Regions from separate parts of the Sphingobium mellinum genome, predicted to be linked through region 2. Evidence: riboswitches for the same ligand, from Rfam matches in the RefSeq annotation. Region 2 holds a riboswitch; each other region holds the start of a gene.

Evidence for each region. A riboswitch is a leader RNA that binds a small molecule or an ion and turns the genes downstream of it on or off. The one in region 2 is predicted to bind cobalamin.
Region 1: linked by a shared signal. The riboswitch ahead of AAC640_RS04200 (TonB-dependent receptor) and the one ahead of AAC640_RS09785 (HoxN/HupN/NixA family nickel/cobalt transporter) in region 2 are both predicted to bind cobalamin.
Region 3: linked by a shared signal. The riboswitch ahead of AAC640_RS03110 (TonB-dependent receptor plug domain-containing protein) and the one ahead of AAC640_RS09785 (HoxN/HupN/NixA family nickel/cobalt transporter) in region 2 are both predicted to bind cobalamin.

Annotation. Positions count from the first base shown of each region.
Region 1 is NZ_JBANRK010000001.1:820,638-825,295, reverse strand. It holds gene AAC640_RS04210 (outer membrane protein) at 1-16, shown strand, start outside; gene AAC640_RS04205 (DMT family transporter) at 125-1,042, opposite strand; gene AAC640_RS04200 (TonB-dependent receptor) at 1,192-3,234, opposite strand; cobalamin riboswitch at 3,437-3,679, opposite strand; gene AAC640_RS04195 (fumarate hydratase) at 3,845-4,658, opposite strand, start outside.
Region 2 is NZ_JBANRK010000006.1:78,873-83,530, reverse strand. It holds gene cobN (cobaltochelatase subunit CobN) at 1-1,159, opposite strand, end outside; gene cobW (cobalamin biosynthesis protein CobW) at 1,159-2,217, opposite strand; gene AAC640_RS09785 (HoxN/HupN/NixA family nickel/cobalt transporter) at 2,214-3,263, opposite strand; cobalamin riboswitch at 3,421-3,648, opposite strand; gene AAC640_RS09780 (alpha-amylase family glycosyl hydrolase) at 3,855-4,658, opposite strand, start outside.
Region 3 is NZ_JBANRK010000001.1:607,075-611,732, forward strand. It holds gene AAC640_RS03100 (FecCD family ABC transporter permease) at 1-576, opposite strand, end outside; gene AAC640_RS03105 (ABC transporter substrate-binding protein) at 720-1,454, shown strand; gene AAC640_RS03110 (TonB-dependent receptor plug domain-containing protein) at 1,491-3,308, opposite strand; cobalamin riboswitch at 3,480-3,721, opposite strand; gene mobA (molybdenum cofactor guanylyltransferase) at 3,787-4,338, shown strand; gene cobA (uroporphyrinogen-III C-methyltransferase) at 4,339-4,658, opposite strand, start outside.

The DNA.
Region 1 (4,658 bases), on a different contig from region 2:
CGGCATCCGTTTCTGATCGTCAGCGACAGGGCATGAAGAAAGGGGCGGTCCCGTCGGGGCCGCCCTTTTTGTGCGTGGCACCTTGCCCTGGCTCTTCCGAAATAAAGTGGGCGAAGCGGCTCGGTTAAAATGTCCCCGCCAGCGCCAGCACAACGCCGCCCATGACCAGCGCCAACCCCATGACTTCGCTGCGGCGCATCCGCTCGCCCAGGTAGAAATGGCCAAAGCCCAGCGTGAAGGCAATCTCCACCTGGCCCACGATCCGCACCAGCGCGACCGGCGCGGTCGCAAAGCCGGTGAACCAGCAGGCCGATCCCAGCGCGGAGAGCAGCCCCACCTGCCCGGACACGCGCCAGCCGCGCAGTAGCTTGCCCATTTCCCCGGGCTCGCGCAGCAGCAGGTAGCCGCCCTGCATCAGCGTCTGGAGCGTGACCGTCACCGCCAGCACGATCAGCGCTGCCAGGATCGGGTCGCCGCCGCCCACCTCCTGTGTCGCGCGGCGGATGGCAACGGCGGTCAGCGCGAAAAAGAAGCCTGACGCGATACCGGTGAGCGCGGCTGGTTGGCCCAGCGCGCGCAGCAGGTCGATCGGCCCCATACGCCTGCCGCCGGTGGACAGCAGCATCACGCCCAGCACACCGCATCCGATGCCTGCCCAGGCGAGCGGGCTCAATCGCTCCCCCATCAGCAGGAAGGAAAGGATCGCGCCCTGCACCGCCTCCGTCTTGGCATAGGCGGTGCCGACCACGAAGTTGCGATGGGCAAAGGCCAGGATCAGCAGGTTGGTCGCGATGATCTGCGCGAGGCCGCCGGCCAGCGCGAACAGCAGGAACAGGGGATCGGGCGCGGGGAGAGGGGCGGCAAAGGCCAGCCGGTAGCCGCAGAGCAGCGCGATTGCGAAAGGCAGGCCGTACAGATAGCGCACCAGCCCTGCGGCATTGACCGACAGGCTGTGACTGACCCGCCGCTGCACCGCGGTCCGCCACGCCTGCGTCGCGCCCGCCAGCAGCGTGGCGGGCAACCAGATGGGGGAGGAAATCATGGCCGCCCTATAGCGGGTTTTGCGGCCGCGTCATGCCTCCTGGCGGAGGGCCTGATTTCGGCCAATGCGTACCGTTTCCCTCGGTTTGAGGGCTTGCCGAAACTGTCATTGGCCGACACCACGCTCAGGCTCCTCGCGTCGGACCCTCATCAAAACATGAACTTGGCCCCGATCTTTACGGTCCGCGGTTCGACCACCCGGCTCAGCCTGCCTTCAACGGGACCCTCTGTGTCGTAGGACGGGATGTAGGATTCGTAATAATAGGCGATATCCTTGTCCCGACTGTCGAAGACGTTGAGCACTTCGCCATAGATCTGGATAGGTCCGCCCTTCCACGCCGCGCGCGCATTAACGACCGTGCTGCCATGATCGCGCACGGAATTGTCCTCGACAAGCGGATAGGGGCCAAGGTGGCGCAGGCGGATGCTCGCTTCCCACGGATCGAGCACGATGGCGGCGCCCGCGGACGCGGCGTTTTCGAAGGCGTTGGGAATCCGGTCGCCATTGTCGTAGCGCGAGTGGCTGGCGGTATAGTTGCCGTCGAGCGCGAGCCAGGGCAGCGGCCGCCAGAAGGCAACGATCTCGTAGCCGTGACGCTTGCTGGCGCCGGTCGGCTCGACGGCATTGGAGTCGCCGACGAAGCGCAGTTCGCTTCCGACATCGAGCCACCAATATGTTCCCGTCATTGAAAAGCCGCCGACCTGAAGGCGTGCCCCGAACTCCTTGCCGGTTCCGCGGACGAGGACGGGAACCGGCGTCTCCACGTTCACCGCGCCGCGCACGTCGTTGGAATGGAAGCCTCGTCCCCAGTTGGCATAGACCTCAAACTTCGGGGTGACCTGATAGGCGGCCGAAAGCTTGGGCGAAACGATCGAATCGTGGCCGCTGCCTTCGCCCAGCATGGCGGCGGCAGTGTCGCGGGCGCGGACGGTGTAATCGTAATAATCGCCGCGCAGGCCTCCGGTCAGGCGCAGGCCTTTTACCGGCTTGACTGTCGCCTCGCCATAGAGCGCGGCCGACATTTCCTGGACATTGTAGCGACCGAGCGAGAAGAGGTCCTGTCGGTCCGCGGTGCGCTTCACCCCAACCTTGCCGATGTGATCGTAGCGGTTTTCCGTGCCCACGGTCAGTTGCAGGGCAGGCGACACGTCCCATTGCTTGCGGGCGGTAAGACCGGCGATCCAGCGCCGGTCAAACTGGTCGATCTGCGCGCTTGTGCCGTCCAGGTCGGCATAGGTGGGGTTCGAATACATGTTCCAGCCGTAATATTGGCCGTAGAGGTTCGCGCTCCAGTCCGGCTCCCGAACCGCGAGGTTGGCCACGAGCCGCGTCGTCTCGCCTCGTGCCGACGGGTCGGGCGAGCAGAAGCGGTCCGCGCATTGGGCGCTGCCGATGATGCGCTCGGGGATCTGCTCGGTCGGCCGCCAGGTCGCGCGATAGCCGTGGAACGTCGCTTCCGCCGTACCCGCGCCCGCAGGCATCACATATTTGGCGAAGCCTGAATAGTGACGCAACCGCTCGGCTTCCTGCCACGGCCCGTCATAGCGCTTCGCCTGTCCGACCAGGGTCAGGTCGCCCGCGCCCAGGCCTTTTATCGTCCCGCCTGCGGCAACCCGACGCGAGCCGTAAGAGCCGCCTTCAATTGCGACCCAGGGCCTGTCGAACCCGTCAATTGTCGTCATGTAGGCCGCGCCCGCCAACGCGAAGTCGCCGCCGTCAGCGCGGTAGGGACCTTTGCGGAAATCCTCACGCGCGACAATCTCGGGGATCAACCCGTTGAGATCGAGGTAACCCTGGCCGTGGCCATGCGTGCGGAAATTCATCTGCACGCCGTCAATATAGGTGGTGAAATCCGAACCGTGGTCGAGATTGAAACCACGCAAAAAATATTGGTTGGCCTTGCCGCTGCCCGAATGCTGTGCCGCGACCATGCCGGGCACGGCCTCCAGCAGTTCCGCGACGCGCAGCAGCGGGCGGACCAGCAAATCCGCCCCGGCGACGCTGCCCTCGCTGGCGGCGTGGGCGGTGCCGATCTTCGCCTCACCGCGCCCGAATACCACGATTTCGCTCGCGGCGGTCGTGTCCTCGCCAGAAGTGGATGCGCCTTCATCATCAGCGGCAAAGACAGGCGTACCCAAGGCGGCGATAATGCCGGCCACGCCCAGCGCGAAGGTCTGTATGTTCGATTTCATATTCGGTCCCCGGCGTCAGCGACTGGCTGGCGGAGGCCTGCCGTGCGCGACCATCGGCGCATGGCCGACTATCGACGACGGTCGGCACGCGTCGGCAGCCGGACGCCCCAGGCGACCACCGCGCGAACCGATGCGGCCTCCACCGCTCGTTCGTCGCTCAGACGGAAAGATACCGGGCCACGGCCATCCCCTGGGCCAAGGCAAGAGCGACCAGACGCCGGCAGGTCTCCTGGCTCACGGGTCATCGCGCGATGCACGGCCTTCCCAGGCCTCGCAGGATTTAGCGTCCGGCCCAGTGGCTGACGGCGAGGAACCATGTCCCGCCGCGCATGTACATCGCGCTCACCGCTTACAGTTGCAGGGACAGCCTCGGATTCGAAGGTCGCCCTTCTCACCGTGTTCCCTATTAAGCCCCTTGCAAGGCACCGGCGCGATCTTTGTCCGACCCATTTGCAAAGCCCGGACGCGCCGCTCTTATCCCGGCGCTGGCGCACTGACAAGCCGTCTGGTCTGCAAGGTTGGAACCAGACTTACTTTCAGCCAGCCCCTTCAAAAAAAACGCCGCCCGAATTTCACGAGCGGCGCCTCTTTGTCGTCGATCAGCCCGGTATCAGGCGCCTTCGAGCAGATGCTCCTTGCGGATCTTTTCCTGCCACACCAGCGGGGCCAGGCGGTGGACATTCTGGCCGTCGCTGTCGACAGCGACGGTCACCGGCATGTCCTGCACGTCGAATTCGTAGATCGCTTCCATGCCAAGGTCCTCAAAGCCGACCACCTTGGCCGCCTTGATCGCCCGCGCCACCAGATAGGCCGCGCCGCCGACCGCCATCAGATAGGCGCTCTTGTGCTTTGCGATGCTGTCGGTCGCCGCCGGACCGCGCTCGGCCTTGCCGACACAGGCGGCGAGGCCCTGTTCCAGCATCATGTCCATGAACTTGTCCATGCGGGTCGCCGTGGTGGGGCCGGCGGGGCCGACCACTTCGTCGCGCACCGGGTCCACCGGCCCGACATAATAGATGACGCGGCCTTTGAAATCGACCGGCAGCGGCTCGCCCTTGGCCAGCATGTCCTGGATGCGCTTGTGCGCTGCGTCGCGGCCGGTCAGCATCTTGCCGTTGAGCAGCAGGCGGTCGCCATGCTTCCAGCTCTGCACCACGTCGGGGGTCAGCGTGTCGAGATCGACGCGGATCGCTTCCTTGCTCGGCTTCCAGTCGACCTGCGGCCATTCGGAAATCTTCGGCGCTTCCAAATAGGCCGGACCCGACCCATCCAGCGTGAAATGCGCGTGACGGGTCGCCGCGCAATTGGGGATCATCGCCACCGGCTTGCCGGCCGCATGGCAGGGATAATCGTAGATCTTGACGTCGAGGATGGTGGACAGGCCGCCCAGGCCCTGCGCGCCGATGCCGAGCGCGTTGACCTTG
Region 2 (4,658 bases):
CGAGGACCAGCGCGATGCGGCGGTCGGCGGGGGCGGTGCGGCGCAGCCTGCTCCAGTGGGCGGCGGCCTGGGCCACGAAGCGGACGCGGTCGTCCAGCACCCTGGGCACGACGATGCTGCATTGGGTGCGCGCGTCGAAGCGGGCGGACGCCTTGAAGGCGATGGCGCGGGTGAAGAGGCGGCCGTCCACTTCGGGCAGCGCGATGTGCATGGCAAGGTCGCGGGGGCCAAGGCCGCGGGCGCTTTCCTCCCATCCGGCCTGGTCGGCGCTGGCGAAGAGGGTCTGGAGGATCGGGCAGTCGGCCCGTTCCAGCACGGAAGGGGTGCGCGGCTCCCCCGGTGCGCTGGCGGCGAAGGCGGTGGCGTTGAGGATGATGTCGGGCGGGGCCTGCGTCATCAGCGCGTGCAGGACGTCGCGGGCAAAGGGTTCGCGCAGCGCCCGGACATGGACGGGCAGGACGTTGAGGCCGGCCGCTTCAAGAGCTGCGACCATGGCGTCCACCGCCTCCAGCGTGCCGGCGACCAGCAGCGCGCGGTAGAAGAGGAAGAAGGCGGTGGGCTGGCCATCGCGCCATCGCGCCCTGACCTGATCGAGTGTCGGGCGGTCGGTGCCGGGGAGGTAGAGCCCGGCATCGGGCACCGGCACCGGATCGTCGGGGACCCCGGCGTCGAGGCCCGCGAGCCGGGCGGCGGTTTTCAGGAAGGCGATGGCGTTGGGGACGCCGCCCTGGCGGAGATAGTCGCGCAGGCGGCCACAGATATCGGGCGGCAGGGTGGAGGCGGCCTGTAGTTCCGGGTCCTCGTCGCGGGCGTCGGCGATCGCGGCGAAGGCGATGCCCCGGTCCCGCGCGATGGCGCCGATTTCTTCGATGCCATAGGGCCAGTAGCTCTTGCCGCCCAGCAGTACCACGCAGACGAAGCGGGCGTGGGCGATCACCTTTTCGACATAGAGGTCGACCGAATAGGGATGTTTGAGCTGAAGCAGATTGGCGAGGCGGACGGTGGGCGCATCCTCGCCCAGCGCCGCCGCCGCGCTGGCGAAACAGGCAAGTTCGCTGTCCGCCACGGTCAGCAGGACGATGTCGCCCGGGTTCTGGCCGAGGTCGATGGCTTCGTCGCCGTTGGAGACGGTGCCGGGCGTGGCGGTCAGCAGGTGCATCAGGCGGTCGCCGCCAGCGTGCCGAGGCTCGCCTCTATGGCGGCGCGGTCAAGGCCGCGCTGGCCGATCACCACCAGCCGCGAGGCGCGGCGCTCATCCGGTTGCCAGTGCCGGTCATAATGATGCTGGATACGCGGGCCGACCGCCTGCACCAGAAAGCGCGCAGGGCGGCCCGCCACCGCGAGGAAGCCCTTGACCCGCAGCAGGTCGTGATCGGCGATCGTCCGCGCCAGGGCGGCGAGCAGCGTGTCGGGATCGTCAAGTTCGCCAAGATCGAGCACGAAGCTGTCGAAATCGTCGTGATCGTGATCCTCGTCCCCGTCATGATGGGACGGGCGGGCGTCGATCTGGTTTTCCACCCCGGCGTCGAGGCCGAGCAGGATGGCGGGGTCGATCGCGCCCTTGGCGGTGCGCAGGATGGTGACGCCGGGGCGGACCTGTCCGCTCAGGTCCTGTTCCAGCGCGCCGAGCGTGGCGGCGTCGACCAGATCGGTCTTGTTCAGCAGGACAAGGTCGGCGCAGGCCAGCTGATCCTCGAACAGTTCCTCGATCGGGCTGTCATGGTCGAGCGTCGGGTCGGCGGCGCGGGCGGCGGCCAGTGCGGCTTCGTCATGGGCGAAGCGGCCGCCGGCGAGCGCGTCCGCGTCGATCAGCGCGATGACGCCATCGACCGTGGCGCGGGTGCGGATGTCGGGCCATTGGAATGCCTTGACCAGCGGCTTGGGCAGGGCAAGGCCGGATGTCTCGATGATGATGTGGTCGGGCGGGGTCGGCCGATCGAGCAGGCGCTGCATGGTCGGCAGGAAATCGTCGGCGACGGTGCAGCAGATGCAGCCGTTCGCCAGTTCGATAATGTCCTCGTCCGGGCAGGCTTCGTCGCCGCAGCCCTGCACCAGCGCGCCATCGACGCCGACATCGCCGAATTCGTTGATGATGAGGGCGAGGCGGCGGCCCCCGGCATGTTCGATGAGGTGGCGGATGAGGGTCGTCTTGCCGGCGCCGAGAAAGCCGGTGATGACGGTGGCGGGGATCTTTTTCGCGGGCGTTCGTTGGGTCATGAGACTGCTCCTTGGATCGGGTGGGCGACTTCGATCTCGTCGAAGCGTTTCCAGCGGTAGATGGCCCAGCTCGCGAGCCAGCAGGCGGCGAACAGGCCGATGATGAGGAAGCCGAGGCTGTTGAAATGCTCGCCCAGATCGCGGGCGATCGTCCATGCGCCACCGGTAAGGCCGAGCTTGTCGCCGAGCAGCGCCATCGCCTCGATCCCGGCGATGAGCAGCGCGACGAGGGCGGAAACCAGCGTGATGGTGATGTTGTAGTAGAGCTTGCGGATCGGCTTCACGAACGCCCATTGATAGGCGCCCATCATCAGCGCCCCGTCGGCGGTGTCGATGAGCGCCATGCCCGCCGCGAACAGTAGCGGGAAGATGAGGATGGTGGAGAGCGAGAGGCCGCTGGCCGCCTGGCCTGCGGAGAGGCCGAGGATCGCGACCTCTGTCGCGGTGTCGAAGCCGAGGCCGAAGAGGAAGCCGAGCGGCGCCATGTGCCAGCTGCGCGTCACGAGGCGGAAGACCGGGCGGAAGAGGCGCGAAAGCAGCCCGCGATTGCCCAGCAGCATGTCCATATCTTCGTCGACATAGGTGCCGCCGGCGCGGACATGGCGGAAAGTCCCGAGCACGGAGCGCAGGATGATGAGGTTCATGGCGGCGATCGTGAAGAGAAAGGTGGCCGACACGATCGTCGCCACGGTCCCGCCGATCGACCCCGCCGCCTCAAACCCGCTCAGCGCATTGGTGGCAATCGCGATGCCGACGGCGGCGATCAGGACGATGGCGCTGTGGCCGATGGCGAACCAGAAGCCGACCGTCAGCGGGCGCTGGCCGTCCTGCATCAGCTTGCGCGTCACATTGTCGATGGCGGCGATATGGTCGGCGTCAACGGCGTGACGCAGGCCAAGGCTCCAGGCGAGAAGCGCGGTGCCAAGCATCACCGGCTGGGTGGCGAACAGCAGGAAGGCCCAGAGCCAGAGCAGAAGATTGGCGCTGATAAGCGCGGTGAAAAGGCCGGTCGCGCGGCGGCGAAGGGCCAGGGAATCAGCGGTCATGCGGGTTTGTCCCCGTCGGCGTCAGCGAAACCGGACGGAAGCCGCCTTCATGCCGGGCGGACGCCTGAAAAGCGCCCGGCATGCGGACAGCAGCTCCCGCTGCGTCAAGCGTCGCTCAGACGGAGTACCGTGCCGCGGCCATCCCCTGGACCAAGGCAAGAGCGACCAGACGCAGGCAGGTTTCCTGGCTCACGGGTCACAGCTTGGCGCATGGCCTTCCCAGACCTCGCATGATTTAGCGTCCGGCCCAGTGGCTGACCTTCCGACGGGACGGCAGGTCGCTATGCGTTTCGCTCACCGTTTACAGTTGCAGGGACAGCTGCGGATTCATCACCGCATTCCCTATTAAGCCCCTTGCGGGGGCACCGGCGCGATCAGTGAAGGATGGGCGAACCCAGCCTTCGGCGGCAGTCATAGTGGGCGCGCGCGGCAAAGGAAAGTGGGCAAGCGCAGAATGTTACGAGGGCGACGTTGGGCGAAGTGATCGACCTGGAGCATAGCCCGATCTGACTGGCGGATTAGGCTCAATTCATCTTGTATTTTCGGCATTTTCCAAGTCAGCAGATGATGCTGTCTGCTTCGAAAAATGCTCTACTCGCGGATGAACAGCGCGCCATAGGGGGGGAGTCCGCCTTTGCCGCCGCCATTGACCGCCGCGAGCACGGTGCCGTCCGACGCGACAGGGTCCGGCCAGGGGACGGCCTGGCCTGACAGGTTGAAGGCGCAAAGCAGCGCCTGGTCGCCCGCCACCCGGCGGAAGACGAGGCGGTTGTCGTCGGCCAGCAGCAGGTCGAGCCGGCCGTACCGCAGCGCGGGAGTGTCGCGGCGAAGGGCCAGCATCGCGCGGGTGAAGTTCAGCAGAGAGTCGGGGTCGGCTTCCTGTGCGTCGACCGCCTTTGCGAGATTTTCCTCGCCCGGCGGCAGCCAGGGCGGGGCGGTGGAAAAGCCGGCCTCGCTGGCGCCTGCTTCCCAGGGGATAGGGGTGCGGGCGCCGTCGCGTGACAGGGTGAGCGGCCAGTTGGCGATGGCTTCGGGGTCTTGCAAGCGGTCGAACGGGATGTCGACCTGCGTCAGCCCCAGTTCCTCGCCCTGATAGAGGATGGGGTTGCCGCGCAGGGCGATGAGCAGCATCAGCTTGAGCCGGGCGAAGGCCGGGCGGTCCCGCGCCGCGCACCAGCGGGACAGGGCGCGGGGCGCGTCGTGATTTTCAAAGGCCCAGCTCGGCCAGCCCATGCCCGGCTCGTCGGGCCAGAGCGCCACCGTGTCGGCGACCAAAGCCGGGGTCAGCGCGCCAGCGTAGAGGAAGTCAAAGCCATAGGCGCTGTTGAGGCGCTTGTCGCCGGCGGTATAGGCCTTCATCTCCTCCTCGGCGCGGTTGCCGCCGACTTCGGCCAT
Region 3 (4,658 bases), on a different contig from region 2:
ATGGGCATAGCTGCGATTTTCGAGGCTCCCCATCAGCCAGCTCATAATCTCCATCGCTGCGAAGGGATTGGGCGACAGGTTGAGCGACAGGCTGATCCCCGCTCCTGCCAGCGTGGCGACCGCGATGCCCGCGAGGATAAGGGTGAGCGGGCTTTCGGACGGCCCCGCCAGCAGGAACAGCGCGCCGATCGCGACCAGGCTCGCCAGGATGGCCAGCACGGGCAGGATGAGCGGATGGATTTGGGCGAGGCCGAAATAGAGCGCGCAGACCGCGCCCAGCGCGGCGGCATTGGACGCGCCCAGCACCGATGGTTCCGCAAGCGGATTGCGCAGATAGCCTTGCAAGGCCGCGCCAGCGACGCCCAGCATCGCGCCCACCAGCAGGCCCAGCAACATGCGCGGCATCCGCAGGTCGATCAGGATGGCGCGCGCAACCTCATCGCCGCCTCCGGTCAGGACCGCGAGGATGCGGGAGGGCGACAGGGGAACGGCGCCCAGAGTGAGCGACCCCAGCGCGGCGAGGACGATCAGCGCGATGAGCGCCGGCATCAGCAATGGATGGCGGCGAACGGTCACGGCTTGCCTCGCCCGCCCCGGCTGATAGAGCGCTTGCCGTAAGGGGTGCATGCGGGAGCGAGACAATAGGAAGCGCCAAAATCATCGCGGCCCTGTGCGCGCTCGGCCTGACCGCCGCGTCCCCCGTCCCGCCACGGCGTATCGTGTCGCTCAACACCTGCGCGGACCAATATGTGCTGGCGCTCGCCGATCCGTCGCAGATCGCGGCGCTCAGCCCCTATGGGCATGATCCGGAACTGTCGGCGGCGATCAGAAAGGCGCGGCGCTTTCGCACCTTGCGCCGCCCGGCCGAAGAGGTGCTCGCCATCCGGCCCGACCTGCTGATCGGCTTTCCGGCCGGTGCGGACAACGTGGTCGGCGCGCCGCCGGGGCAGTGGCGCACCCTGCGTCTTGCGAGCGCCGACAGCTTCACCGCGATCAAGGCGCAAATCCGGCAGGTGGCGGCGGCGGTCGGCCATGTCGACCGAGGCGAGGCGCTGATCGCTGCCATGGAGCGCGACCTCGCCGCCCTGCCCGGCCCCCGGCGCGGCGGCGTCGCAGCCTATTATCAGCGACGCGGCTACATGACCGGGACGGGCACGCTGGTCGATGAACTCATCCGCCGCGCGGGACTCACCAACCTTGCGGCAAGGCTCGGCAAACCCGCGCTGGCGCAAGTTCCGCTGGAGCAGATGATCGCGGCGCATCCCGACTTTCTGATCGTCGAGACCGGGACCGAAGCCGTCGTCGACCAGGGCACGGAAATGCTGCACCACCCCATCCTGCGCGCGATCCCGCGCATCCGCGTACCGCAGGCCTGGACCGTGTGCGGCGGCCCCGCCTATGTCGAGGCTGCACGCTCCATCCTGGCGCAGGTCAACGCTGCGCCGAAACGGTGAGGGAACGGGCGTCACGCCCGCCCCTCTTGCCATTCATCAGAAGCGGACACGCACGCCGCCAAAGGCCGAGCGGCCATAGGTATTGTAGCCATAGACCGTGGCGTATTCCTCATCGGTGAGATTGTCGACGCGGCCGTAGATTTCCAGATTTTCCGTGATCGGGAAGGAGGCGCGGATGCCGAGCACCGCATAGCCGTCGAGCCGCTGAGTCAGCGTCGCGTTATTGAAGCTGTCGCTCACCATGGTGATAGTTGCGCCAGTCGACAGGCCGAAGGACCAGCGATAGTCGGCCGAAACGCTGACCGCATTGGTGGGGCGACGCGGCAGGCGGGCGCCGGTGTCGCGGTTCCGCGCGTCAATATAGCTGTAGGCGGCAGTGACCGTCAGCGCATCGACCGGCTTCAGCGTCAGCATCGCCTCGACCCCCTTGGCCCGGGTACGGCCGAGGTTGAAGTAGCGCGAAGTGCCGAAATCGAAGTCGATTTGATCGCGAATGTCGCGCCGGAATGCGGTGAGCGAGATGATCGCGCGATTGCCGTCGAGCCGCTGGTCGATGCCGATGTCGTAGCTTTTCGACCGTTCGGGATCGAGTGTGGAATTGCCGCTGAAGCTGTCATAAAGCTGATAGAGCGACGGCGCCTTGAAGCCCTCGCCATAGCTGGCACGAAAGTTGGTCTGGCCTTCATTGGGCGTATAGTTGGCGTTGGCGCCCAGCGTGGTCGCGCCACCAAATTGGCTATGGTCGTCATGGCGCACACCGCCGGTGAGCGACAGGCCCGTCAGGGGCTTGACGACGGCCAGAGCATAGACGCTATCGATGTTCGCGCGATGGCTTTCCGTCGAGCCGAAGCCGGTGAAGTCATAATCGGGCCGCTCATGCTCATAGCCGAAGATCAGCTTGGCCTCGTCGATGGGCTGATAGACGCCTTCATATTCGAATCGCAGGTCGGTGCCCGAATAGCCATAGTCGCCAAAGGGGGAAAAATAATCGCGGTCATTGCGGAACCAGGTGACGGCGGCGCGCTGCGTCAGCTTGCCGTCGAACAGCGCGAGATTGAGGCCCGCATAGCCGACATATTGGTCAAGCTTGCTTCGGTCGGTCGTGTCAGCAGGCGCGCCGAAGAAAATGTCGGTGTCGAGATTGGCGTGGATATAATAGCCGCGCAGGTCGAGGCTGAGATTGTCAGTAAAGGCAAGCTTCAGCTTGGCGTTGGTGGCGATATTTTCATAACCGTCCTTTTCCGTGCCACCCTTGGCAGCGGAGATGCCGTCAGTGCGGAAATAGGCGACGCCCGCGCCGCCGGACGCGATGCCGCTGGTGCCCGACACATCGGCCTTGGCATTCAGCGTATCGGCGTAGCCGTAATCGACCGAGGCGCTGCCACCGAAGCCCTCCTTTGGCTGGCCGGTCATGATATTGACGACGCCGCCGATCGCCTGGCTGCCGTAAACGACCGAGTTGGAGCCGCGCAGGATTTCCACGCGACGGATATTCCCGGTCAGCAGATTGCCGAAATCATAAAGATCGCCGATGCCGCTGGGATCATTGACCTTGACGCCGTCGAGCAGCACCAGCGTCTGCGTCGTTTCAGCACCACGGATCGAGACGCCTGTGACGCCACCCACGGCGTCGGCGCGGTTGAAGCGGACGCCCGGCGTGGTGGCAATCAGGTCCGCGATGCTGACCGTCTGGCGCGTTTCGATGGTCTTTGCGTCAATGACGGTCACCGCCTGGCCGACTTCGTCTCGTGGCTGTTCGATGCCCAGCGCGGTGACGATGATTTCGTCATTGTCCTGCGCGAGCGCGGGCGTGGCGGCGAGCAGCGCCAGCAGCGAAATTCCGGTTTTCATCATTATATGTCTTCCCTGAGCGTCACGCGACTTCAGGCAGGGGCTTCCGAACGAACGGTCGGCATGCTGGAAAGGGAGACGCCAACGCCCCGCCCCGCGCACCGATGCGGCCCCCGCCGCTGGCGTCGCTCAGACGGAAAACACCGTGCCCGGACCGATCCCTGGGTCCGAGGCAAGAGCGACCATGCGCCGGCAGGTCTCCTGGCTCACGGGTCAAAGCGCTCATGCACAAGCCTTCCCGGGCATTGTCGCCCAGTGGCCGGTCCCCATGGCTTCCCCTTTTGAAAGCATGGGTCCCCGTGCATCGCGCTCACCGCTTACAGTTGCAGGGACAGCCGCGGCATAGGGCGAACACAGTTCGCCCGCACCGCATTCCCTTTTCAGCCCATTCGGGCACCGGCGCGATCTTCTTGTGTCAGCGGTTGCCCGCTCACCCGGCGCGCCATAAGGGAAAGTGGGGCTCATGCCAAGGAGGCGATGCATGCGATTGCTGGGAGCGGTGCTGGCGGGCGGACGATCCAGCCGCTTCGGCAGCGACAAGGCGCTGGCGATGCTCAACGGGCGGACGCTGCTGAATCACGCGGTCGCCTCGCTCGACCCTCATGTCGACGCCATCGTCATCTGCGGCCGGGAGGTGGCGGGACTGACCAGCCTTCCGGACCGGCCAGCCCCGGACCTGGGCCCGCTGGGCGGCCTCAACGCAGCGCTGCATCATGCGCTTTCCCAGGGCTATGACGCGGTGCTGACGACTGGATGCGACATGCCGACCTATCCTGACCACCTGCCGCAAGCGCTGGTTGGCGAAGGCGCGGCGGTGCTCGGGGGGCAGCCACTGGCGGGGTTCTGGCCGGCCTCACTCGCTCCCGAACTGGACGCGCATCTGGCGGAGGATGATGTGCGATCCATTCATGGCTGGCTGCGGCGGATCGACGCGCGGATCCTGGAGCGGCCCGACATCCTGCTGCCCAATATCAATCGGCCGGAGGATCTGGACAAGCTGATCGGCCCGCCCATGCCCGGCCGCGACCGATAATCAGGCCTCGACCGAAGCGTCAGCCGCGTGGCGCACGGGCATTGCGGTGCCCGCCACGGCCTCGCCGATCATCAGCAGCGTCGGGTCATCGTCGCTGATCGCCGCCACGAGAAAGGCGAGCGCAGAGAGCTTGCCCCGGATCAGCCGTTCACTCGGCAGCGAGACGTTGACCGCGACCATCACCGGCGTTTCCGGGTCCCGCCCGGCGGCGATCAGTTCCCGGCCGATTTCGGCAGCGGCAGCGCGCCCCATATAGATGCCGATCGTGCCGCCCGGCCGCGCCAGCGCTTCCCAGTCGAGCTTCAGCGGCTCGCCGGCCT